DNA from 4 places in the Sphingobium sp. IP1 genome. Region 2 is predicted to be linked to each of the others. Evidence: riboswitches for the same ligand, from Rfam matches in the RefSeq annotation. Region 2 holds a riboswitch; each other region holds the start of a gene.
What was found. A riboswitch is a leader RNA that binds a small molecule or an ion and turns the genes downstream of it on or off. The one in region 2 is predicted to bind cobalamin.
Positions count from the first base shown of each region.

Region 1 (5,727 bases), on a different contig from region 2:
GGAGACCCGCATCTGCGGGATGGTGCGCGTCGGATCGAGCGCCGGCGTCACCCGCAGCACAGGTCGCCCCGCCATCATCTCGATCCGGGCGGCGGACAGCATCATGGCGTCGGGCAATATCCCCGCCTGCCCGGCCGACAGCTTGAGGGGCGTGAGCCCCCCAAGCTGCGCGGCCGGTGTCAGGCGCGGATAGTCGACATAGAGCATCACGAAGCCGGACAGGCACCACAGCGTCATGACGGCGCCGATGATGATGCCCAGCCAGCGATGCAGCAGCAGGACCGGCCGCAACATGGTCAGAAGCTCAGGCCATAGCTGACCCGCAGCGTGCGCGGCACGCCCCGGTAGAAATAGAGGAAGCGGCTGTTGCTGCCGTCCAATACCCCTGCGTCGCTGACCGCCGAGCGATAGCCGGTGGAGGCATAGTCGCGGTCGAACAGATTCTCGACATTGACGCCGAACCGGTTGCGCCGCGCCTGGTCCAGCCACAGATGCGCGCCCGCATCGACCACGGCATAATTGCCATAGTTCATCCGGCCAAAGCCCGACGCGGTCGACCAGACATCGCCCACCCAATTGGCCGACAGATTGGCGCCGAAGCGGCCGGCTTCCGGCGCATAGACGATCGCGGCGCGGCCATATTGTTCCGGATTGCGATCGCGCTGCACCGAACTGCCCTGATTGCGGACGCGCGAATATGTGTAGCTAGCCGACAGGCCCCAGCCGCCGGTCAGGTCGGCGTTCAGCTCCAGCTCGGCGCCCCTGGCCCGCACCTTGTCGCTGACGTTGATATAGGTGCCTTCCGGAAAGGCCGGATCATCATAGGTCGTGTCGATCAGGTCGGTGATGCGCCGGTTGAAATAGGTCGCTTTCCACCGGATCGCCCCGCCGGCCAGCGCGCCGCCCAGCGCGGCGTTGAGGTTCAGGCTTTCCTCGGGCTTCAGGTTCGGGTTGCCGACCTCGCAACAGGGATCATTGCCATAAAGCTGCGAGGCGTCGGGCAGCACGAAGGAGGTGCCACCATTGGCCTCCACGAACAGCGCGTCGCTGACATCATAACGGCCCGAGACGTTCCAGATCGTCTTTTCCGATCCCTTCGCCTTGTTGTAGCGCAGGCCCGCCGCGATCCGCGCCTTGCTCGACAATTCGTCATTGGTGCGCAGCTGGAAGATGCCGGCATGGACCTGTTCGTCGGTCGGCGCGATCAGCAGGACGTCGTCGCGGCCATTGAAGCTCTGAAAATCATAGCCGATCAGCGTGTCGATGCCGCGCAGCATGTTGAGCTGCACCACCGCGCTGCCGCCATAATCCTGATAGCCCCAGAAGGTGCCGGCCGGGTAGATGACCTGCGGCGGGCCGGCGGGCACGGGGTTTCGGATCTGGACATAGGCGGTCTTCCAGTCGTGGAAATAGCCCTTGAGGAAGAATTGCACCCCATCCTCGCCGGTATAGTCGAGGCGCAGGCTGGCGATTTCCTCATTGCGGTCGTTGCGGCTTTCCTTGGTCCGCGTCGCGCTGATATTGTCGAGATCGGCCCTGGTATGCTGGTAGAGCGCATTGAGGCGCAGGTCCGGCGCGATATCATATTGATATTTGATGCCCGCCGACCAGAGATCATAACCGCGCGCGCGATCGGTGGCGCTGGGCTGCATCACGTCATAGGGACGATAGCCGTCCGACTGGCTGCGATTGGCCCAGACCACGAAGCGATGCTGGCCGATCGCGCCGCGAACATAGCCATCCAGGCTAGTGCCGGCAAAGCTGTCGAGGCTGGCATTGACTTGGCCGCCCAGATCATCGCTGAAGTCGCGGGTGACGACATTGATGACACCGGCCGCCGCCTGGGTGCCGTAGAACAGGCTTTCGCCGCCTTTCAGCACCTCGATCCGCTCGATCATGCTGGCGGCCATGGTGTCGTTGGGCGAGGTGCCGCCATAGAGGCGGTTGTTGAGGCGGATGCCGTCCATCGTCCACAGCACATCCTTGGTGCGCGAACCCTGCAGCGCGATGTCGACATAGCTGAACGGCCCGGACTGCGACCGGATGAACAGGCCCGGCACCGCTTCGAGCGCACGGGCGGTGTCGATCGCGGCGGCATCGCGGATCTGCGTGTCGGTGACGATCTCGATGGCATGGCCATAGCGCGACAGTTGCTGCGGCAGCGTCTCTTCCAGGCTGGTGCCGGTGACGACGATGCTGTCGCCTTCCCCTTCATCGGCAAATGCCGGCGATGCGATGGCAAGCGAAAGGGCCAGTGCGGCCCGCGAAACGATATTGGACTTCATTTATTCCCCCATCCGGCGCCGCGTTCGACGGGCGGGGGCAACCTTCACGAGCGGCACGCGCGCGAACGTCCGACACACGCGCCGGCCGGGCGCCCAAGGGCAACCGACGCGCGTCGTCGCAGCGGCCCCAGCCGCTCGTTCGTCGCTCAGACGGAAGTTACCGTGCCGCGGCCATCCCCTGGACCAAGGCAAGAGCGACCAGACGCCGGCAGGTCTCCTGGCTCACGGGTCATCGCTTGATGCACGGCCTTCCCAGGCCTCGCAGGATTTAGCGTCCGGCCCAGTGGCTGGCGGATCGGTCATTCTGCCGTCCGCACATATGCATCGCGCTCACCGCTTACAGTTGCAGGGACAGCTGCGGATTTGGACAGTCACCCGTCCGCACCGCATTCCCTATTAAGCCCCTTTCGGGACACCGGCGCGATCATGATCCCATGCCGTGCGGCGCAGGATCGGCGGGATCGATAATCGAATATCAGGCGGGCTGCAAGCGCCTCTCAGAACCAGGCGCGCAGGCCGATCACCAGGCTGGTGCCCGACGGCTTGTCGCCGGCGGCACGGGCATAATCGGCCGTGTCGCCCAGCTTGCGCTCCCAATTGACGCCGACATAGGGCGCGAATTCGCGAGCGATCTCGTAGCGCAGCCGCAGCCCCAGCTCGATATCGGACGGGCCGGCGCCGATCCCCAGTTCGGGCACATCCTGCGCCGCCAGATTGAACTCGGCGGCAGGCTGCAGGATCAGCCGCTGGGTGAGGCGCTGGTCATAGCTCGCCTCCAGCCGCAGATGGGCGTCGCCCCTAGTCGACAGGAAGGCTTCGGCCCCGACTTCGAACCAGTAGGGTGCCAGGCCATCGATGCCGATCACCGCATAGCTGCGGTCCGGCCCTTCGCCGAAATCGTGCCGCACGCCCGCCTGCAGGTTGAACCAGGGGTCGATCGCCCGGCTGTAGAGCGCCTGCACCTCGGCCCGTTCGAGCGATCCGCCGAACGTCCCTTCACCCTCGCTCTTGACCGCGAAACGGTTGATGTCGCCGCCGATCCAGCCCTCGCCCTCCCAGGCATAGCCATCCGCGCCCCTGCCGGCGCGATATTCCAGCCGATCGAGCATCCATTGCGAATAGGTCATGCCGCCGCCCTCCGCGATCATCGCCGCGCGGGCGCGGGCCATGGCGGCGGGATCATAGAGCGCGTCGGCGGCATGATCGGTCGGCACTGGCGGTGGCGCGCCTTGCGGGATCGCGGCGTCGGTGGTGGGCATATTGTGGCCCATCGCGCCATGGTCCATCTGGCTATGATCCATGGTCTGGGCCTGAACCGGCGCGGCGGCGGCGAGCATCAGAAGCGCGACACTCCTCATGCCGCGTCCTCCTCGTGGCGGACCGTCACCACCCGCATCATCCCGGCATGCATGTGCATCAGCATATGGCAGTGGAATGCCCAGTCGCCCAGCGCATCGGCGGTAAGGTCGAAGCTCAGCTTGCCGCCGGGCAGCACATTCACCGTATGCTTGCGCGGATTATGCGCCGCCTCGCCGGTCACCAGTTCAAAGAAATGGCCGTGCAGATGGATGGGATGGGGCATCATCGTGTCGTTGATCAGGGTCACCCGCACCCGTTCCATATGGCGGAAGGCGATCGGCTCCGCCCCTTCCGACAGCTTCACCCCGTCGAACGACCACATATAGCGTTCCATGTTCGCGGTCAGATGGATGTCGAGCGATCGGGTCGGGGTGCGCAGGTCGCTGTTCGGCGTCAGCGACCGCAGATCGGCATAGGTCAGCACGCGATGATCGACATGTTCCAGCCCCGTCGGCCGGTCGGCGGTGCGATCGGCCGGCATCGGCGACAGGGTGGCAACGCCCGGCCCCATTTTCACGCCCGGCGCGACCGACTTGTCGCGCATCTTCATGGCATGGCCGCTCATGGCGTCATTGGCCGGCTGGCTGAGGTCGATCACGCCACCGTGGCCCATATCCATGCCGCCCATGTCCATGCCCATGTCCTTCATGCCCAGCAGCGGCCGGGCGCGCCGGGCCGGCACGGGCGCGACCATGCCCAGCTGCGGCGCCAGCGTGGCGCGGACCAGGCCCGACCGATCGATCGCCTCGGCAATCAGGGCATAGGGCTTCGCCTCGCCGGGCTGGACGATCACGTCATAGGTTTCGGCAATGCCGATCTGAAACTCGTCAGTCTCGACCGGCTGGACATCCTGCCCGTCGCACTGGACGACGGTCATCGGCAGGCCGGGCAGGCGAACATTGAAATTGGTCATCGCCGACGCGTTGATGATGCGCAGCCGCACCCGCTCGCCCGGCGCGAACAGGCCGGTCCAGTTCTCGGCCGTGCCCATGCCGTTCACCAGATAGCTGTAGGTGGCGCCGGTAACGTCGGAAATATCGGTCGGGTCCATGCGCATCGCGCCCCAGTCGATCCGGTCCTTGAGACCCTGATCCTCCCCCGCCAGCAGCCCGCCCAGCGTCTGGCGCTGCATATTATAATAGCCGCCCATCTGCTTGAGCCGTTGCAGCAGCTTGTGCGGATGAACCGGGCTCCAGTCGGCGAGCAGGATCACATGTTCCCGGTCATAGGCCACCAGATCGGCACCGGCGGGATCGATGATGATCGGCCCGTAAAGGCCCATCGCCTCCTGCATGCCCGAATGGCTGTGATACCAGTAGGTGCCCGCCTGCCGCACCGGGAAGCGATAAGTGAAGGTTTCGCCCGGCGCGATGCCGGGGAAGCTGATGCCGGGCACGCCATCCATCTGGAAGGGCAGGATCAGCCCGTGCCAGTGGATCGAGCTATCCTCCTTCAGCCGATTGGTGACGGCGATGTTGACATGCTGCCCCTCGCGCAGGCGGATGAGCGGGGCGGGCGTGCCGCCATTGACGCTGATCGCATGGGCCGATCGGCCACCAGTCGAAAAATGCCCGTCGCCGATGCTGAGCGCGATCGTCTCGCCCGACAGCGCGCCCTGAGCGGCTCCATGCGTGCCGGTGGCGGCCCAGCCGGGCAGTGCCTGTGCCAGCGCCAGCGCGGCGCCGCCCCGGATCAGGCTGCGACGGTCGAGAGGGAGGGAGGGCTGATCGGTCATGCTGCTCTATACGCGCGCTGCGTCGCTTTCCCTCAACATCTCCTGCAATTGCCGGCGGGCGCGGTAGAGGCGGGTTTCCACCGCCTTTTCGCTGATGCCCAATATCGCCGCGACCTCGGCCTGGCTCATGCCCTCGATCCCGCGCAGCAGCAGCACCTCGCGCAGCGCCACCGGCAGCGCCGCCACCGCCGCCTCGATCCGGGCGACCCCGGCGCGGGACTGGGCCGCCTGTTCGGGATCGGGCGCCGCGTCGGCGACATGGGCCGCGTCCTCGATCGGCCGGGCGAAGCTGAAAAAGCGGCGGACGGCACGGCGGCGGGCCCAGTCATGACATTTGTTGATCGTGAT
Region 1 covers NZ_NOIW01000045.1:8,196-13,922, reverse strand. The annotation lists gene CG471_RS16150 (peptidase) at 1-294, opposite strand, end outside; gene CG471_RS16145 (TonB-dependent siderophore receptor) at 297-2,285, opposite strand; cobalamin riboswitch at 2,475-2,720, opposite strand; gene CG471_RS16140 (copper resistance protein B) at 2,783-3,643, opposite strand; gene CG471_RS16135 (copper resistance system multicopper oxidase) at 3,640-5,379, opposite strand; gene CG471_RS16130 (RNA polymerase sigma factor) at 5,386-5,727, opposite strand, start outside.
Region 1: it holds a riboswitch for cobalamin, as region 2 does, so the genes downstream of both, CG471_RS16145 (TonB-dependent siderophore receptor) here and CG471_RS23310 (cobalamin biosynthesis protein CobG) in region 2, are expected to answer to the same signal.

Region 2 (5,727 bases):
GCCGGGCCACGCGCTGTTCCGGCATGGCGGCATGTTCGACCAGCCATGCTTCGTCGCTGCGCCCGGCCGCTGTCACGGCACGGCGCAGCTTGGCCAGGTGGCGGCCGATCTTCATCACCACCAGCGCGTCGGTATCGCGGATGCGGCGGACCAGTTCCTCTTCCGGCAGGGTTGCCATCGCCACGGTCAGCACATCGTCACCCCAGGTGATCGGCAGGCCGGTCGCATTCCAGGCGCCCGACATGCCCATGATGCCGGGGACCACTTCGACCGGGACCAGCCCCGACAGCCGACTGTGCAGATGCATGAAGGAGCCGTAGAAAAAGGGGTCGCCCTCGCACAATACGACCACATCCTCGCCCGCCTCCGCGATCGCCAGCAGCCGGCCGGTGCAGTCGGCATAGAAGGCGGCTAAACAATCATTGTAGCGCGGATCGGTGAGCGGAATTTCGGTCGTCACCGGATATTCCATCGCCAGTTCGATCGCATCGTCCCGCAGCATGCCCTGCGCGATGCGGCGCGCCTGTCCCGGTCGACCGGCCTTGCGGAAATAGGCGACATGCCGTCCACCCCGCACCAGCCGGTCGGCGCGCACGCTCAGCAAGTCCTGCGCGCCGGGGCCAAGGCCCACGCCATAGACGGTGCCGCTCATTCCGCGCGGCTCGCCAGCGCATTGATCGCCGCGACCGTGATCGCGCTGCCGCCCAGCCGCCCGTCGACGACGCAGCAGGGCACGGGCTGCGCCGCCCACAGTGCCGCCTTGGATTCCGCCGCACCCACGAAGCCGACCGGGCAGCCGATGATCGCTGCGGGACGCGGACAGGCCGGATCCTCCAGCATGTCGAGCAGGTGGAACAGCGCCGTGGGCGCATTGCCGATGGCAACCAGTGCCCCGGCAAGATGCGGCCGCCACAGTTCCAGCGCGGCGGCGGACCGGGTATTGCCCATCGCCCGCGCCATGTCCGGCACGGCGGTGTCGTGCAGGGTGCAGAGCACGGCATTGTCGGCGGGCAGGCGCGCACGCGTGACCCCTTCCGACACCATGCGCGCATCGCACAGCACCGGCGCCCCTGCGGCCAGGGCCTGCCGCGCCACGGCTGCAAAGCCCGGCGAAAAGCGGATATGGGCCGCCAGGTCCACCATGCCCGCGGCGTGGATCATGCGCACGGCGACCGGCTCCTCCTCGGCAGCAAAGCGCCCGAGATCGGCTTCGGCGCGGATGGTGGCGAAGGACTGGCGATAGATTGCCGCGCCGTCCCTCTCATAATCATGGGGCATCAACAGGCTCCGAAATGGGCAAGAAGGTCGGTGGCGGTGAGGTCAGGACGGACGGGCACCGATCCTGCGCGAGCGTGGAAGGCCAGGTCGTAGCGCCCGTCCCGCCCCGTCAGCACGATGTCGGCCGGAATCGAACTGGCGCAGCCCTTGGCGCAGCCGGAGACATGAAGGCGGCCCGCCACATGGGGCGCCAGCTGGCGGGCGAGATCGCGCGTCTCCACACTCGCCTGCGGGCAGGCAGGCGCGCCGGGGCAGGCCTCCACATGGATCAGCGTATCGGCCGCGTCGGCGGACAGGCCGGGCAGCTGTCCTTCGGCCAGCAGCATGCGCCACGGGGTCAGCCGCATGGCCGGCGCGTCGAGAAGATGCCGCGCGTCGATCCGGCCGAAGGGAAGACCATAGGCCATGCCGCCATCCCATGCGCCGGGGGTCAGACGCGGGCGCGGCGACGCGGCCTCTGCCCTGCCCGTTGCCCAATCCGGCAGGGGCGCATCATGCCGGACCATGCGTCCCGCGCGCGCGCCGTCGCTCTCCACGAACCACCGGGCGAGTGCGAGCAGCGCATCCACTTCGCCGCCGCTATCCACCGGCACGCCTTGTGCCCGCCCCTCCGCACGCAAGATCAGGCCGCCATCGCGCGCCCGCTCGATGCGAAAATCCCCCGCTTCGCCCGGCAGGAGCGGCGCGGCGCCGGCATCGATGACGAAGCCCATCTTGCCCGGCAAGTCCGGTAGTTCCTCCAGGCGATCGAGCAACTGGCTGGCGATGCGATGGCTGTCATCCCCTTCGCGCCAGTCCGGCGCGATCATCAGCATCCGCGCGCCCTCGCGCCGGGCATCGCCGTCCACCAGGCCAAGGTCGAGCAACTGGTCGAGCAAGGGGCGCCAGCTTTCGTCGCGCACACCGCGGATCTGGAGGTTCGCGCGCCGGGTCATGTCGATCAGGCCATTGCCATGAGCGATCGCCGCTTCGCCCAGCCCGGCCATGTCGTCGGCCGAAAGACGGCCGAGGCGCGGCTTCACGCGCACGATCAGCCCGTCGCCCGCCGCCATCGGGCGCCAGGCATCGGGACACCAGCCCCGAACGGCCGGCCCGTGGGCCCCCGCATGGTTCGCGGTCGCCCTATCCCTGCCCGCGCCGGTCTGGCTCACAGGCAAATCCTCCGCGCGCCGGGACGCAACCAGGCGGGGCTTGCCGGCATCGCCGGTCGGCGCGAGGTGGCAGGCAGGCGCGACAGGCGCCCGACACCACGCGGCCGTGCAGCCCCAGCCACACGCTTCGCCGCCCAGACGGAAGAGAGACCGTGCCATGACCAATCCCTGGGTCAGGACAAGAGCGACCGAAACGCCGGCAGGTCTCCTGGCTCGCGGGTCGTTGCGGGATGCACGCCTTCCCGGACGCTCTGTCCAGTGGCTGCCCTCACGGGCTCGTGCATCGCGCTATCCGCTTACAGTTGCAGGGACAGCCACGGAATAAGGGGCCAGGCCCCCGCACCGCATTCCCGATTAAGTTCCTTGCGGAACACCGGCGTCAGTTATGCAATGCGCCAGCATGAACCGGCGCATCGTTGATGCCCTAGTCGAAACATCGGGCTTAGCCAAGACGCGGAATATGGACCGGCAGGACCGCCCGGACGCATATTCCGCCCCGGATCAGGACATCGGCGCAATCCTGCCGGTCGCCAGCAGCGCGAAGAGGCATGATGCCAATATCAGGCGATAGAGGACGAAGGGCCGATAGCTGCGGCTGCTGACCAGTTTCAGGAAGGCGACGATCACGCCATAGCCGACGACGAAGGCGATCAGCGTCGCCAGCAAAGTCGGCCCCAGGCCGATGCCGCCCGCCTGCCCCCAGCTTTTCCAGAGCTGGTAGAAACCCGACCCCAACACCGCCGGAACCGCCAGCAGGAAGGAATAGCGGGCCGCCGCCTCGCGCGTATAGCCAAGCATCAGCCCCGCCGTGATGGTCCCGCCCGACCGCGACACGCCGGGGATCAGCGCCATCGCCTGCGCCAGCCCCAGCACCAGTCCATGGCCAAGGCTCAACTGCTCGAGTTTCCGCATTTTCGCCCCGAACCGGTCCGCCAGCCCCAGCGCAACGCCGAAGATCAGCAGCGTCGACGCGGTGAAATAGAGATTGCGCAGCGAATGCTCGATCGCATGCTGGAACGCCAGGCCCAGCACGACGATCGGCACCGTCCCGAGCAGGACCAGCCAGCCCATGCGGACATCGCCGGGCTTGCCCTGCGGGCCAGGCCGGAAGGACCGCAGCCAGGCCCAGGCGATACGGGCGATGTCGTGCCGGAAATAGAGCAGCACCGCCGCCTCCGTCCCGATCTGGGTGATCGCGGTGAACGCCGCCCCCGGATCCTTGCCGGAGCCCAGGAACAGGCCGGCAATCCGCAGATGCGCGCTCGACGAGACGGGAAGAAATTCGGTAAGTCCCTGCAACAGGCCGAGACATGCCGCTTCGAACCAGAGTGCGGGATCGTCCATGGGCCGCTGCTCTCACATGAAAAAATGCGCCAAGGCAAGCCTCTTGGGCGCAGGCCCGCCGGACCAGCGCCCGCTGCGGCTCAGGCCTGCCGGACCGCGGGCAAGGCCTCCGCCCCATTTTGCCGCGGCCCGATCTTGCGGTCCCACAGATCAGCATAGAGCGCTTCGAGCCGCTCGTTCATCGACGATACGCTCCAGGGGCTGAGGTCGATACCCCGCACCCCTTGTTCCAGCCGTTCGGACGTCGGCTCGTGGCTCAGCACCAGATTGATCGGCCGCTCCATCGCCTCCACCGTGTCGACGCGAAAGCCGGTCACGTCATTCTGGACGATGAAATCGATGCCCGGCAGGTCGGTGGCGATGATCGGCTTGCCGCCCAGCGCATATTGGACGATCACGCGCGGCAAGCCTTCGCGTTCGGACGACAGGATGCACAGCTGCGCGGTCTTGATCCAGCGCGCAATATCCTTGCGGAAGCCGATCACCCGGACATGGCCGGCCAGACCCAGCGCATCGATCCGCGCGCGGATCGCCGGTTCGAGCGGCCCAGCCCCGGCCAGCAGCAGGCAGGCCCGCGGATTGGCGGCCACGATCCGCGCGAAGATGTCGAGGAACTCGACATGGCGCTTGCGCTCCTCGAACGCCGCCACCATCAGCATCACCTGCGCGTCCGCCCATCCCATCACCGGCGCCTCGGCCATTACGGCCAGTTCCGCCTCGCTCAGCGGCTCGGCCTGCTGGAACGCGGCCACGTCCATGCCGCTGGGAATGACATGATGCCGGTCCTCGTCGCCGATCCGGTTGACCAGGCATTCGGTCTTCATGCCCGCGCTGACGTCCACGAATGCGTCGGTTACCGGCGACAGCATCTTCTCGCACGCCAGATAGATGCGCCGTTCCATCGGCCCGACATTCAGGAAGGGCAGGATATGCACGCCATGGACGATGATCGGCGATTGCGAGAACATGGCTGCCAGCCGCCCGACGAACCCGGCCTTGCTGGTATGGGTATGGACGATGTCGGGGCGGATCTTGCGCAGGCGCAGCCCCATGTCGAGCAGCGCCTGCAGATCCTTCACCGGGCTGACCTCGCGCACCAGCGCATCGATGCAGATGGGCCGGACGTCGGGATGCAGGCGCCCCAATATGTCCGCATGATTTTCCCGGCCATACATCAGATAGACCTCATGCCCCTGCTCGGCCTGGCCGTTGCAGGAATAGAGGGTGTTTTCGTCGGCGCCGCCCCGGATGAACCGCGTGATGATGTGTACGATCTTCATATAGCCCCCGCTGAACAGCATTCGACGGAACGGCTATTTGATTCGCAATGATTCGTAAATATCAATCAAGTTGATTTCTATCGTTGACGATCGGATACGAACGCGTATGCTCAATATCGTCATGGAAGGGAGAGAGGAATTGCGCTGCATTCACGCGACGGCGTTCGGATGCGGCGCAATTCTGCGATTTCGCCCCGCAAATCAGGAAAACCTACGCGCCGCCGCGCCATGAATTCATGACAAAATCACATATCTGACAGGAATCGAGGGATTACGCATGAACATAGCGGTAGTCGGGCTGGGCTATGTCGGCCTTTCAAATGCAGTTCTGCTTGCTCAGCATAATCATGTCATTGCCGTCGATGTCGCTGCGGACCGTGTCGATGCGGTCAATGCGCGCCGATGCCCGATCGTCGATGCCGATCTCGAAGACTATCTGCAGACCCGCGACCTGGACCTGTCGGCCACGCTGGACCTCGACCAGGCCTGTGCCGGCGCGGATTTCGTCCTTGTCGCCACGCCGACAAATTATGACCCGACCACCAACTATTTCGACACATCCAGCGTGGAGGCGGTCATCGCCCAAGTCACGCGGATCAACCCGCAGGCGATCATCATCATCAAGTCGACCATCCCGGTCGGCTTCACCCAGGCGATGCGCGACAGGTTCGGCA
Region 2 covers NZ_NOIW01000094.1:14,997-20,723, reverse strand. The annotation lists gene cobI (precorrin-2 C(20)-methyltransferase) at 1-652, opposite strand, end outside; gene CG471_RS23315 (precorrin-8X methylmutase) at 649-1,278, opposite strand; gene CG471_RS23310 (cobalamin biosynthesis protein CobG) at 1,278-2,330, opposite strand; cobalamin riboswitch at 2,610-2,822, opposite strand; gene uppP (undecaprenyl-diphosphatase UppP) at 2,931-3,773, opposite strand; gene CG471_RS23300 (glycosyltransferase) at 3,854-5,053, opposite strand; gene CG471_RS23295 (nucleotide sugar dehydrogenase) at 5,331-5,727, shown strand, end outside.

Region 3 (5,727 bases), on a different contig from region 2:
CCGTGGACGATGTCGCAATCGGCGATCAGCGCCAGGCTGTTGGCGAACATGGCGTCATCCTCGGTCGGGAAGCCGGCGATGATGTCGGCGCCGATGCTGATGTCGGGGCGGGCGGCCTTCACCCGCTCGACGATGCGGACGGCATCGGCGCGGGCATGGCGGCGCTTCATGCGCTTCAAGATCATGTCGTCGCCGGCCTGCAGCGAGAGATGCAGATGCGGCATCATCCGTGGCTCATGGGCGATGAGGTCGAACAGCCGCTCGTCAATCTCGACACTGTCGATCGAGGAGAGGCGCAGCCGGGGCAGGTCCGGGACATGGCGCAGCAGTCGTTCGACAAGCTGGCCGAGCGAGGGGCTGCCCGGCAGGTCGGGGCCATAGCTGGTGACATCGACGCCGGTCAGCACGATTTCGCCATAGCCTGCATCGACCAGTTGCTTCGCCTTGTCGATCACCGCGCCGGCGGGGACGGAGCGGCTGTTCCCCCGACCATAGGGGATGATGCAGAAGGTGCAGCGATGGTCGCAGCCATTCTGCACCTCCAGAAAGGCGCGGGCATGTTCGGCAAAGGCGCTGGCCATGTGCGGCGCGGTGTCGCGCACGGCCATGATGTCGGAGACGTTCACTTTCTCCGCCACCGGGGCGAAGGCGGCGGCCTCCAGCTTTTCGCGGTTGCCGATGACGCCGTCCACTTCCGCCATGGCGGCGAAGGTCTGGGGCTCGGTCTGGGCGGCGCAGCCGGTGACGAGGATGCGGGCGTCGGGGCGGTCGCGCCTGGCGCGGCGGATCGCCTGCCGGGTCTGGCGCACGGCCTCGGCCGTCACGGCGCAGCTATTGACGACGATCAGGTCGTCCTGCGCGCCGGCCATTTCGCGAATAGCCTCGCTTTCCGCGATGTTGAGCCGGCAGCCCAGGGTGATGATGTCGGGACCGGGCACGGTCAGAAGCGGTCCCAGTCCGCCTCGCCGTCGAACACATGGGTGGCGGGGCCGGTCATGCGGATCGTGCCGCCCGGCGCCCAGTCGATCTCCAGGTCGCCGCCCGGCAGGCTGACCGTCACCGGGCCGGTCATCAGCTTGCGGCGGATCGCCGCGACGGCGGTGGCGCAGGCGCCGGTGCCGCAGGCGCGGGTCAGGCCGGCGCCGCGTTCCCAGACGATCAGGCGCAGATGCTGCGGGCCGACGACCTGCGCGAAATTCACGTTCACGCGGGCGGGGAAAAGCGGGTCATGCTCGATCAGCGGGCCGAGCCGTTCGAAATCGACCGCGTCCAGATCCTCGACGAAGAAGATCACATGCGGATTGCCGACATTGACGGCGGCCGGCGCGGGCAGGTCTTCCCAGCTGGCCGACATCGTCAGCGTGTCCATCGGATAAGCGAGCGGGATCGCGTCCCAGTCGAAGCGGGGCGCGCCCATGTCGACGCTGGCGCCGCCGTCCACGCTCTTGGCGTCGAGCAGCCCGGCCCTGGTCCGGATCAGCACATCCTTGCCAACGAACAGCGGCACGCAGCGGGTGGCATTGCCGCAAGCCTCCACTTCCGAACCGTCGGAATTGAAGATCAGCATCGACACGTCGGCCTGGTCGCCGGCTTGCGGGGAGCCGATGACGATCAATTGGTCGCAGCCGATGCCGGCATGGCGATCGGCAATGGCGCGGGCGCGCGCCTCCGTCATCGCGACCGGCGCCTGGCGCGCGTCGATCACGACGAAATCATTGCCCAGACCATGCATCTTGGAAAAGCGGCTCATCATGGCGCCGCATTTAGTGTGGCGGGGCAGAAAAGGCGAGTCTTGGCTGCGCGCACGCGCGTACGGCTATTGTACGGGAGTTCGGAAGGCGACGAGCATGGCGCGGACGAAGGGGATAGGACGGCCGTCATTATCCTTGCCGCTTTCCATCGTAAGAGCGCGGGCCTGGGTGCAGGCGACGTTGACAAGTTTGGCGTCGTTCTTGTCGGGCTTGATGCCCTGACAATGGGTGACATGCCCGTCAGTATCGATCTTAACGACGAGGCCGACGCTTTTTTCGCGCGCACCCTTGGGAAGCTTTTGGACCTGTATTTCCATGTCGACGGGCATCGTGATGCTTTGTGTCGTGGACGGCTGGCGCTGGCTGGGCAGAAACCATTCCATACGGGTCTGCCACTCACTATAGATGGGGGCGCCAGTTTCGTCGGTCGCTGGTCGGAATTTCGCACGCGCTGTGACGAGGGAGCAGGTCTTTTCGTTTAGCTCCGATGACAGTTGCGACTGGACGATATCGCAACGCACGACCCGCCCTTCCGGCGAAACAAGGATGACGAACCAGAGTATGCCTTCCTCGCCGCGCTTTCGGGCATCAGCCGGATAGTCACGAGCCGTCAGCCAACTGCGCCCGGTGTCGACCGGAGTCGAGTTGGCGAGAGCCGCCGCGAACATCAATCCGAACATGTCTATTATCCCCCCGCGGCTCCTGTTTCAGGGGCGGTGCGATAGGGCGAAATGATGACAAAACAATGTCTGGATCAGGCGCCCCCGCCGATGATTTCTGCATAGGCCGCCGGATCGACATTGGCGCCGGAGATGACGAGGGCGGTGGCGCCGTCAGTGGGCGGGGCGAGGCCGGCAAGCATGGCGGCGAGCGCCACCGCGCCGCCCGGTTCGACCACCAGCTTGAGCGTGGTGAAGGCGAAGCGCATTGCGTCGCGCACCTGATCGTCGCTGACGACGAGGCCGCCGGCGAGCAGGGCCTGGTTGATCGGGAAGGTCAGCGCGCCGGGGCTGGGGGCCAGCAGCGCGTCGCAGATGCTGCGCGCGTCGGGCGAGACGCTTTCGCGCACGCCGCTGGCGAGCGAGCGGGCGGTGTCGTCGAAGCCGGCGGGTTCGACCGCATAGACGGCGATGTCGGGGCGGGCGGCCTTGACCGCCGTCGCCGTGCCCGCTACCAGCCCGCCGCCGCCGCAGCAGACGAGAATCTGTGTGAGGTCGGCGCCGGCGGCCTGGGCCTGCTCCAATATTTCGAGGCCGATCGTGCCCTGGCCGGCGATAATGAAGGGATCGTCGAAGGACGGGACGAGGGTGGCGCCGCGTTCGGTGGCAAGGGCGGTGGCGATTGCCTCGCGGCTCTGGGTGAAGCGGTCATAGGGGACGACCTCAGCCCCCATCGCACGCGTGTTGGCGGTCTTGATCGCCGGGGCATCGGCCGGCATCACGATCGTTGCCGGGATACCGAGCAGGCGGGCAGCAAAGGCTACGCCCTGGGCATGATTGCCCGAGGACCAGGCGACGACGCCCGCCGCCCGTTCCGCTGCATCGAGGCGGGCGAGGCGGTTATAGGCGCCGCGGAACTTGAACGATCCGCTATGCTGGGCGCCCTCGAACTTCACCAGCACGCGCCGGCCGCAAAGATCGTTGAGCGCGGCATTCTCGATCAGCGGGGTGCGAACCGCCGCCGGTGCGATCAGCCGCGCGGCATCGGCGACGTCAGCGGCGGTGATGGCAAGCGAATCGGTCATGTCGGCTCCTTCGGTAAGAGGCCCCTGCATAGCCGCCCGCCGGCGCCGCGCAACGATCCGCCGGGGCGATCCTGGCCCGCTTGGCAGGGCCTGTGCTTTGGCTTATGGGGGCCGCGCGCCGGGGTGATCGAAAGCCCCGGACGCGCATGATCGCGCCGGTGCCCGCAAGGGCTGAAAACGGGAATGCGGTGCGGGGGGCGAAGCCCTTCCAAATCCGCGGCTGTCCCTGCAACTGTAAGCGGTGAGCGCGATGCGCAGGGTTCCCAGGCTCTTCAAAAAGGGGAGGGCCGGAACCGGCCACTGGACCGACAGGTCCGGGAAGGCTGGCGCATCGCTGCCCTGACCCGCGAGCCAGGAGACCTGCCGGCGTCTGGTCGCTCTTGCCCTGGCCCAGGGGATGGCCATGGCGCGGTGTTTCCGTCGAGCGACGCCCATGGCGGCCGGGGCCGCATCGGTGCGTGGGGCGGGGCGCTGGCGTCTTCCCGATCCCCATGCAGCGACCGCTTGTGCGGACGCCCCGGTTCCAAATCGACGGACGCCGGGGGACGATAAAATGAAGATGTTGGGGATTTCGCTGATCGCGCTGCTGGCCGCTACGCCGGCACTGGCCCAGGATGACGATATCGTCGTCACCGCTTCGGGCATCGCACAGCCGCGCGACGAGGTCGGCCAGGCGATCACGGTGATCGATGCCGACACGATCAGGACGCGCGAGGCGGTCGATGTCGTCGATCTGCTCGCCACCACGCCGGGCGTCCGCTTCAGCCGCAACGGCTCCACCGGCGGCGTCACCGGCGTGTCGCTGCGCGGCGCGGAGACGACCCAGACGCTGGTGCTGATCGACGGGGTCAAGGTGAATGACCCGAGCGGCATCGGCGACGGCTATGATTTCGGCCATCTGCTGACCGGCAATATCCGCCGGATCGAAGTGCTGCGCGGCTCCAACTCGGTGGTCTATGGCAGCCAGGCGATCGGCGGCGTGGTCAATGTGATGACCGGCGCGCCGAGCGAGGGCTTCGAGGTCAATGCCTCGGCCGACTATGGCTATAGCGACACGCTGAACGCGAAGGCCGATGTGTCGGGCACGCGCGGGGCGGTGTCGGGCGGCGTGGGCGTCGCCTATTTCAACACCGACGGCATTTCCTCGGTCGGCCGGTCGTTCGGCGGCGTGGAGAAGGATGGCTATGAGAATATCGCCACCAACGCCAAGCTGAAGATCGCCTTTTCCGACACGCTCAGCCTCGACCTGCGCGGTTACTATATCCATGCCGATCTCGACTATGACAGCTTCTTCGGCGCGCCGGCCGACAGCAGCGACGTCAGCAAGCTGGACCAATATGTCGGCTATGCCGGGATCAACCTGGCGCTGCTCGACGGCAAGCTGACCAACCGCGCCGCCGTCACCTGGATGCGCAACGATCGCGACTATTATTTCGTCCGGGGCACCGACCCGGACTATGGCTATTCGGGCACCAACCTGCGCTTCGAATATGAGGGCGTCTATGCCCCGGTCGACCAGGCCAAGCTGATCTTCGGCTATGAGCATGAGCGGCCGGACTATGAGTATTTCGGCTTTGGCGACATAGCGAGCGCGAAGGCGAATATCGACAGCGTCTATGCGCTGGCGGTGGTGAAGCCGCTCACCGGCCTCGCTGTCACCGGGGGCTTGCGCCATGACGATCATAGCCAGTTCGGCGGCGCGACCACCTTTGGCGCCAACGCCAATTACACGCCCAACGCCGGCGCGACCAATATCCGCCTTTCCTATGGCGAGGGGTTCAAGGCGCCGTCGCTCTATCAGCTCTACGACACCTATAGCGGCAACAGCGCGCTGCGGCCGGAGCGGTCGAAAAGCTATGATATCGGCTTCGACCAGAGCCTGGACGGGGACAAGGCGGTGCTGTCGCTGACGGCGTTCCGGCGCGATACCCGCAACCAGATCAACTATGATTATGCGACCTACACCTATGGCAATCTGGACCGGACCCGCGCCAAGGGCGTGGAGGCGACGCTGACGCTGAAGCCGGTCGAGGCGCTGACGGTGGCGGCCTCCTACAGCTATGTCGATGCGCGCGACCGGTCGGGCGGGGCCACCGACGGCAATCGCCTGCCGCGCCGCGCCGCCAATGCGGTCAGCCTGTCGGCCGACTATCTCTGGTCTTTCGGCCTGTCGACCGGCGCGACCCTGACCATGGTCGGCGACAGCTATGACGACACGGCCAACACCCGCCG
Region 3 covers NZ_NOIW01000082.1:263-5,989, reverse strand. The annotation lists gene mtaB (tRNA (N(6)-L-threonylcarbamoyladenosine(37)-C(2))-methylthiotransferase MtaB) at 1-938, opposite strand, end outside; gene dapF (diaminopimelate epimerase) at 941-1,753, opposite strand; gene CG471_RS21880 (TonB family protein) at 1,817-2,431, opposite strand; gene CG471_RS21875 (threonine/serine dehydratase) at 2,506-3,495, opposite strand; cobalamin riboswitch at 3,635-3,878, shown strand; gene CG471_RS21870 (TonB-dependent siderophore receptor) at 4,049-5,727, shown strand, end outside.
Region 3: it holds a riboswitch for cobalamin, as region 2 does, so the genes downstream of both, CG471_RS21870 (TonB-dependent siderophore receptor) here and CG471_RS23310 (cobalamin biosynthesis protein CobG) in region 2, are expected to answer to the same signal.

Region 4 (5,727 bases), on a different contig from region 2:
GCGATATTCGTCAGCTGGAAAATCCCCATATCAGCACCGAGGATGTCAGCGCGGTCATCGATCATCTGACGACGCTGCCCTATGTCGACCGGGACCAGATCGGCGCGATGGGCATCTGTGCCGGCGCCGGCTACACGGCCAATGCCGCGATCCAGGATCGCCGGATCAAGGCGATCGGTACGGTCAGCGCGGTCAATATCGGTTCCATGTTCCGCAATGGCTGGGACAATATGGTCAAATCGATCGACGCGCTGCCCTATGTCGAGGCGGGCTCGAACGCCCGCACCGCCGACGCCAAGGGCAAGGGCCATGCGACCATGCCGCTGGCACCGATGAACGAAGCGGACGCGCCGAACGAGGAGCTTCGTCAGGCCTGGGAATATTATCATACTCCGCGCGCCGAATATCCGACCGCGCCCGGCTTTGCGACGCTGCGCAGCCTGAACCAGATCATCACCTATGATGCCTATCATATGGCCGACGTCTATCTGACCCAGCCGATCCAGATCGTCGCCGGCAGCATGGCGGGCTCGAAGTGGATGAGCGATGATCTTTATGATCGCGCGGCCAGCACCGACAAAGCGTTCCATGTCGTCGAGGGCGCCAATCATATGGACCTTTATGATGGCGAAGCCTTTGTCGACGAGGCCGTGTCCGTCCTCGCCCCGTTCTTCACGGCCAAGCTGACGGCCGCCGTGACCGAACCCGCCGAGTAATCGTGCAAGCAGGCGCCGGGAGCATTGCGCTCCTGGTATGCCCCCCATCTTTCCCGAGGAAATGATCATGGAAAGCGTTCAGATCCGGAACCGCGACATGGCCTGGCACATCGCCGCCAACATCCTGTTCCCGCCGAATTTCGATGCAGCAAAGAGCTGGCCGGCAATCATTGCCGTCCACCCGTTCGGCAGTTGCAAGGAGCAGACGTCGGGCAATGTCTATGGCAAGGCACTGGCCGAACAGGGCTTCGTCGTCATCGCCTATGATGCCAGCTTTCAGGGCGCCTCGGGCGGCGAACCGCGCTGGATCGAGGATCCGACGCAGCGGGTCGAGGATATCAGTCATGTGATCGACTATGCCGTGACGCTTTCCTATGTCGATGCCGACCGGATCGGCGTGATCGGCGTCTGTGGCGGGGGCGGCTATGTGCTGAACGCCACCCTCACCGAAAAGCGCATCAAGGCGGTCGTGGCGATCACGCCCGTCAATATCGGCCGCCTTTTCCGCGAGGGGTTCAGCAATTATGATCCTCTGGGCGCGCTCGACGCCATGGCCACGCAGCGGACGAAGGAAGCGCGCGGCGGCGAATTGCAGGTCAATGAACTACTGCCTGCCAGCCCCGAAGCTGCCAGGGACGCGGGCCTTACCGAGCGCGATGTGTTCGAGGCGACCGATTATTACAAGACCCCGCGCGGGCAGCAGCCGGGCGGCTGGACCCGGATGCTGTTCAGCCATGCGCAGAATACGCTGGGCTGGGACGCCTTTGCCTTTGCCGAGATGCTGATGACGCAGCCGATGATGGTGGTGATCGGCCAGAAGGTGGGGGCATTCGGCGCCTATCGCGACGGGATGGAAATCTACGGCCGATCGGTCGCCTCAAAGGATCGGCAACTCGTCGCGCTGGAGGACTGGTCGCATTATGACCTCTACGACAAGCCGGAGCCGGTCGGTCTGGCGCTCGACAGGCTGGTGCCGTTCTTCAAGACCCATCTGAGCTGAGCCTGGTCTCCATGATCGATAGTGGAGCATCGATCATGGAGACCGGCAGGACCCGCCCCTTCCCGGTCGTTCAGCACCGGCCCTCATAACGTAGCAGTTGCCACTCAACGCAGGAGAAAGATGCCATAATGGCCGAACGATTTCATATCATCACGGGCGGCCCAGGTTCTGGGAAGAGCACCTTGATTGACGCGCTTGGGTCCGAGGGCTTCGCTCACATGCCGGAGGCCGGTCGTGCAATCATACAGGATCAAGTGAGCATAGGTGGCACGGCGCTGCCATGGTCAGATCGCGAAGCCTTTGCAGCCTTGATGCTTTCATGGGACATGCGATCGTATCGAGAGGCGACATCGTATCCCGGATCCGTGATCTTCGATCGAGGCATTCCCGATGTTATCGGCTATTTGCGGCTTTGTGATCTACCAGTGCCAGCAGCCACAATGCGCGCTGCGGAAATTCGACGCTATGCCAAACGGGTTTTTATCGCGCCTCATTGGCCGGCGATCTTCGCCCAAGATACTGAGCGCAAGCAGTCACCCATCGAAGCCGAAGCGACCTATCGCGCGATGATCGATGCTTATTCTGGTCTTGGATACGAGATCATCCAGCTTCCGCTCGCTTCCGTCACTGAACGTGTAGCCTTCGTCCGATCTCACATCGCATAGCGAGTGGCTGTTAACGGCGGGGTTTACGACCTGACGTCGGACAGCATTTCTCACCTCACATGTGGCCGGACCATTATGGCTCTCGATCGGTCGCTCAGAGCCGCTGTATGGCGATAATGGAGCGCACCTTTGCCATCGAGGCATGACCAAATTCCACATTCCACGAATTTCTTGCTATCCTGTTCGATAGCCCATAGTTCCCAGCCCGTCCCCTAACGGGGGGCAAGATCGCGTTGGTGCTTCGAAAGAGGCTTAAAAGGGAACGCGGTGGAGGGGTACTGCCCCTGAAGCCGAGGCTGTCCCTGCAACTGTAAGCGGATAGCGCGATGCATATCGCGGCAGGCCAAGGATGCCTGTCGCAGCCACTGGGCCGGACGCTAACTCCTGCGAGGCCTGGGAAGGCCGTGCATCGTGCGATGACCCGTGAGCCAGGAGACCTGCCAGCGTCCGGTCGCTCTTGCCTTGGTCCAGGGGATGGCCGCGGCACGGTGTACTCCGTCTGAGCGACGAACTTGCGGCCAGGCCGCAACGGTGGGTTCCGCCGGTCGCTCGTTTGCGCCCGGTCTCCACCGCTGCGCCCGTGCGAGGGGACGTCCTCCTGCGCGGGAACCTGTCCGTTCGACTGGAAAACGCAACGGGGGTTACACATGAATACACGATCGATTCTTTCCGGCCTGATCCGTTCCGGCGCATCATGTTGCGCACTGGCGGCAAGTGTCACCGCAACGCATGCTCAGGAGACCGCCGACGCCGCGCCCGATGGCACGGAGAACATCGTCGTCACGGCGCGCAAGGCCGGCGTCCTGCAGCTTGGCCAGCAGGCCGATGCCTCCAGCCGCCTTGGCCTGACGCCTATGCAGACGCCCGCGAGCGTCGATGTCATCACCAAGGAGATGATCCGCAGTCTTGGCGATCGCACCGTCGTGGCCGCCGCGGCGCGCGCGCCGGGCCTGATCAACAATTCCTCGGCATTCGGCTATTCGCTGAGTTCACGCGGGTTCACCGGCTACACTTCGGTGATGCAGCTCTATGACGGCATGCGGGTCTATACGACGACCACGCAGACCTTCCCCGCCGATCCCTGGATGGCCGAGCGCATCGAGGTGCTGCGCGGCGCTGCGTCCGTGCTCTATGGCGAAGGCGGCATCGGCGGCGCCATCAACGTTGTGCGCAAGAAGCCCAACACCGAAGAGTTCGAAGGTGAACTACGCCTCAGCGGCGGCTCTTTCGATACATATGCAGCGGCCGGCGGGATCGGCGGGCCGATCGGGGACAAGCTGTCCTATCGCGTGGATCTCAGCTACAACCGGTCGGACGGCTGGATGGAGCGCGGACGCTCCCGTAGTCTCGCCCTGTCGGCCGCGCTGCGCTACCAGGCCAGTGACGATCTGGTGCTGACCCTGACGCATGATCGCGCCGATCTAGATCCGACGATCTGGTACGGCACGCCGCTGCGTGATGGCAAGCTGGTGCGCGAAATCCGCAAGAAGAACTACAATATCGCCGACCGCTCGCTGCGCTTCGACGATGCCTGGACCCAGGCCAAGGCGGAATGGACGCCTTCAGACGGGGTGACGATCACCAACGTCGCCTATTACCTCACCGGCTTCAAGCACTGGCGCAATGCAGAAGGCTATGCCTGGTCCGGCGATCAGATCCGCCGGTCGAGCTATCTGGAAATCTTCTACAAGACCAAGCAGTGGGGCGACCGCTTCAACGCGGTTTTCGACCACACATTGCTGGGCATGGACCACCGCCTGAGCCTGGGCGGAGAGTATAACAGCGGATCGCTGCTGCGCACCGACAGTTCGCCCAATTCCCGATCCGACCTGGTGGATCCCTACGACTACGCGCCCGGCACGTTTCTGGATGGCGCCTTCGGCACCCGGTACAAGTATAAGACAGATGTGCAGCAATGGGCGCTGTTCGGCGAAAGCCGCCTCTCGCTGTCGGATCGACTGTCGCTGGTGACGGGCCTGCGCTACGATCGCCCGAAGACCGAGCGCCACGATGCGCTCGATCCGACCGCCGACTACACCGCGCGCTATCCCAGTACCAGTTGGCGTGCGGGGCTGGTCTACAATCCCACGGACACGATCTCGCTTTACGCGCAATATTCCGCGGCCGCCGATCCGGTGACGGCGTTCCTCACCGCGACGCTGGCACAAACCAGCTTCGATGTATCCACCGGGCGGCAATGGGAAGCGGGTGCCAAGGCAACCTTCCTCGACGGGCGCGGCGAATTCACGCTGTCGGGCTATCGCATCGTCAAGAAGAAGATCCTGACCCGCTCCGCCAATGATCCCACGGTGTCTGTGCAGGTCGGCCAGCAATCGTCCTACGGCGTCGAGGCATCGTTCGGACTGGCCGTGACCAAGTCCTTCAGCATCCTGGCCAACGGCACGATCCTGAACGCGCAATATGACGACTTCGACGAACTTGTCGGCACGGAGCTTGTCAGCCGCAACGGCAACATGCCGATCGGCGTTGCCGAAAAGGCAGCCAATCTGTGGCTTTCTTGGCGGCCGGTGCAACCGCTGCACCTCGACACCGGCCTGCGCCATGTCGGCAAGCGCTATTCGGACGCCGCCAATACCCGTCGCATTCCGGCCTATACGCTCGTCGATGCTTCAGCCCGCTACGACCTGGGAGAGAAGACCAGCGTGACGCTCAACCTGCGCAATGTCTTCGACCGGATCTACGTCCAGAACAGCTATTCCACCTCACAGTGGGTGCTGGGTGAGCCGCGCAGCGTCGCGGTGACGTTCGAGCAGCGGTTCTGATCGTGCCGGCGAGGCAGGAGCCGGGCTGGCGCACCATCGCGCCGCGCATGCTGGCATCGACGGTCGGCGCCTATGGTCTGTGCTATGCGTGGATTTGCGCGGCGGTACGCCTGCTGCCGATGGATGCGGTTGACGCCAACATCCTTGCGACCTGCCTCGCCTTCATATTGTTCGTTGCGGTGATCCTTCGCGCCTTCGCAGTGCGCAGCGTCACGCGGATCTGGGGCGAACTGCTGGTGGGCACGGCCCTCCCCTTCGCCCTGATGCTGGCGGTCGCCAGATGAAGGATAGCCTGCGCCAATCCATGGGCTGGTTCCATACATGGTGTGGGCTGCTGTTCGGCTGGGTTCTGTTCGGCATCCTGCTGACCGGATCGCTGGCGGTGTTCTATACCGAGATCAACCTCTGGACCACGCCCGAACTGCGCTCTCCGGTGGCCATCGACCGGGGACGAGCCGTAGCGATGGGACGGGATTATCTCACCCGCATCGCTCCGGATGCCAGGCAATGGCGTATCGTCATCCCCACTTCGCGCGAACCTGTGCTGCGGCTGGTGTGGACCG
Region 4 covers NZ_NOIW01000018.1:25,117-30,843, reverse strand. The annotation lists gene CG471_RS08570 (alpha/beta hydrolase) at 1-716, shown strand, start outside; gene CG471_RS08565 (alpha/beta hydrolase) at 784-1,716, shown strand; gene CG471_RS08560 (AAA family ATPase) at 1,845-2,381, shown strand; cobalamin riboswitch at 2,599-2,841, shown strand; gene CG471_RS08555 (TonB-dependent siderophore receptor) at 3,029-5,164, shown strand; gene CG471_RS08550 (hypothetical protein) at 5,167-5,448, shown strand; gene CG471_RS08545 (PepSY domain-containing protein) at 5,445-5,727, shown strand, end outside.
Region 4: it holds a riboswitch for cobalamin, as region 2 does, so the genes downstream of both, CG471_RS08555 (TonB-dependent siderophore receptor) here and CG471_RS23310 (cobalamin biosynthesis protein CobG) in region 2, are expected to answer to the same signal.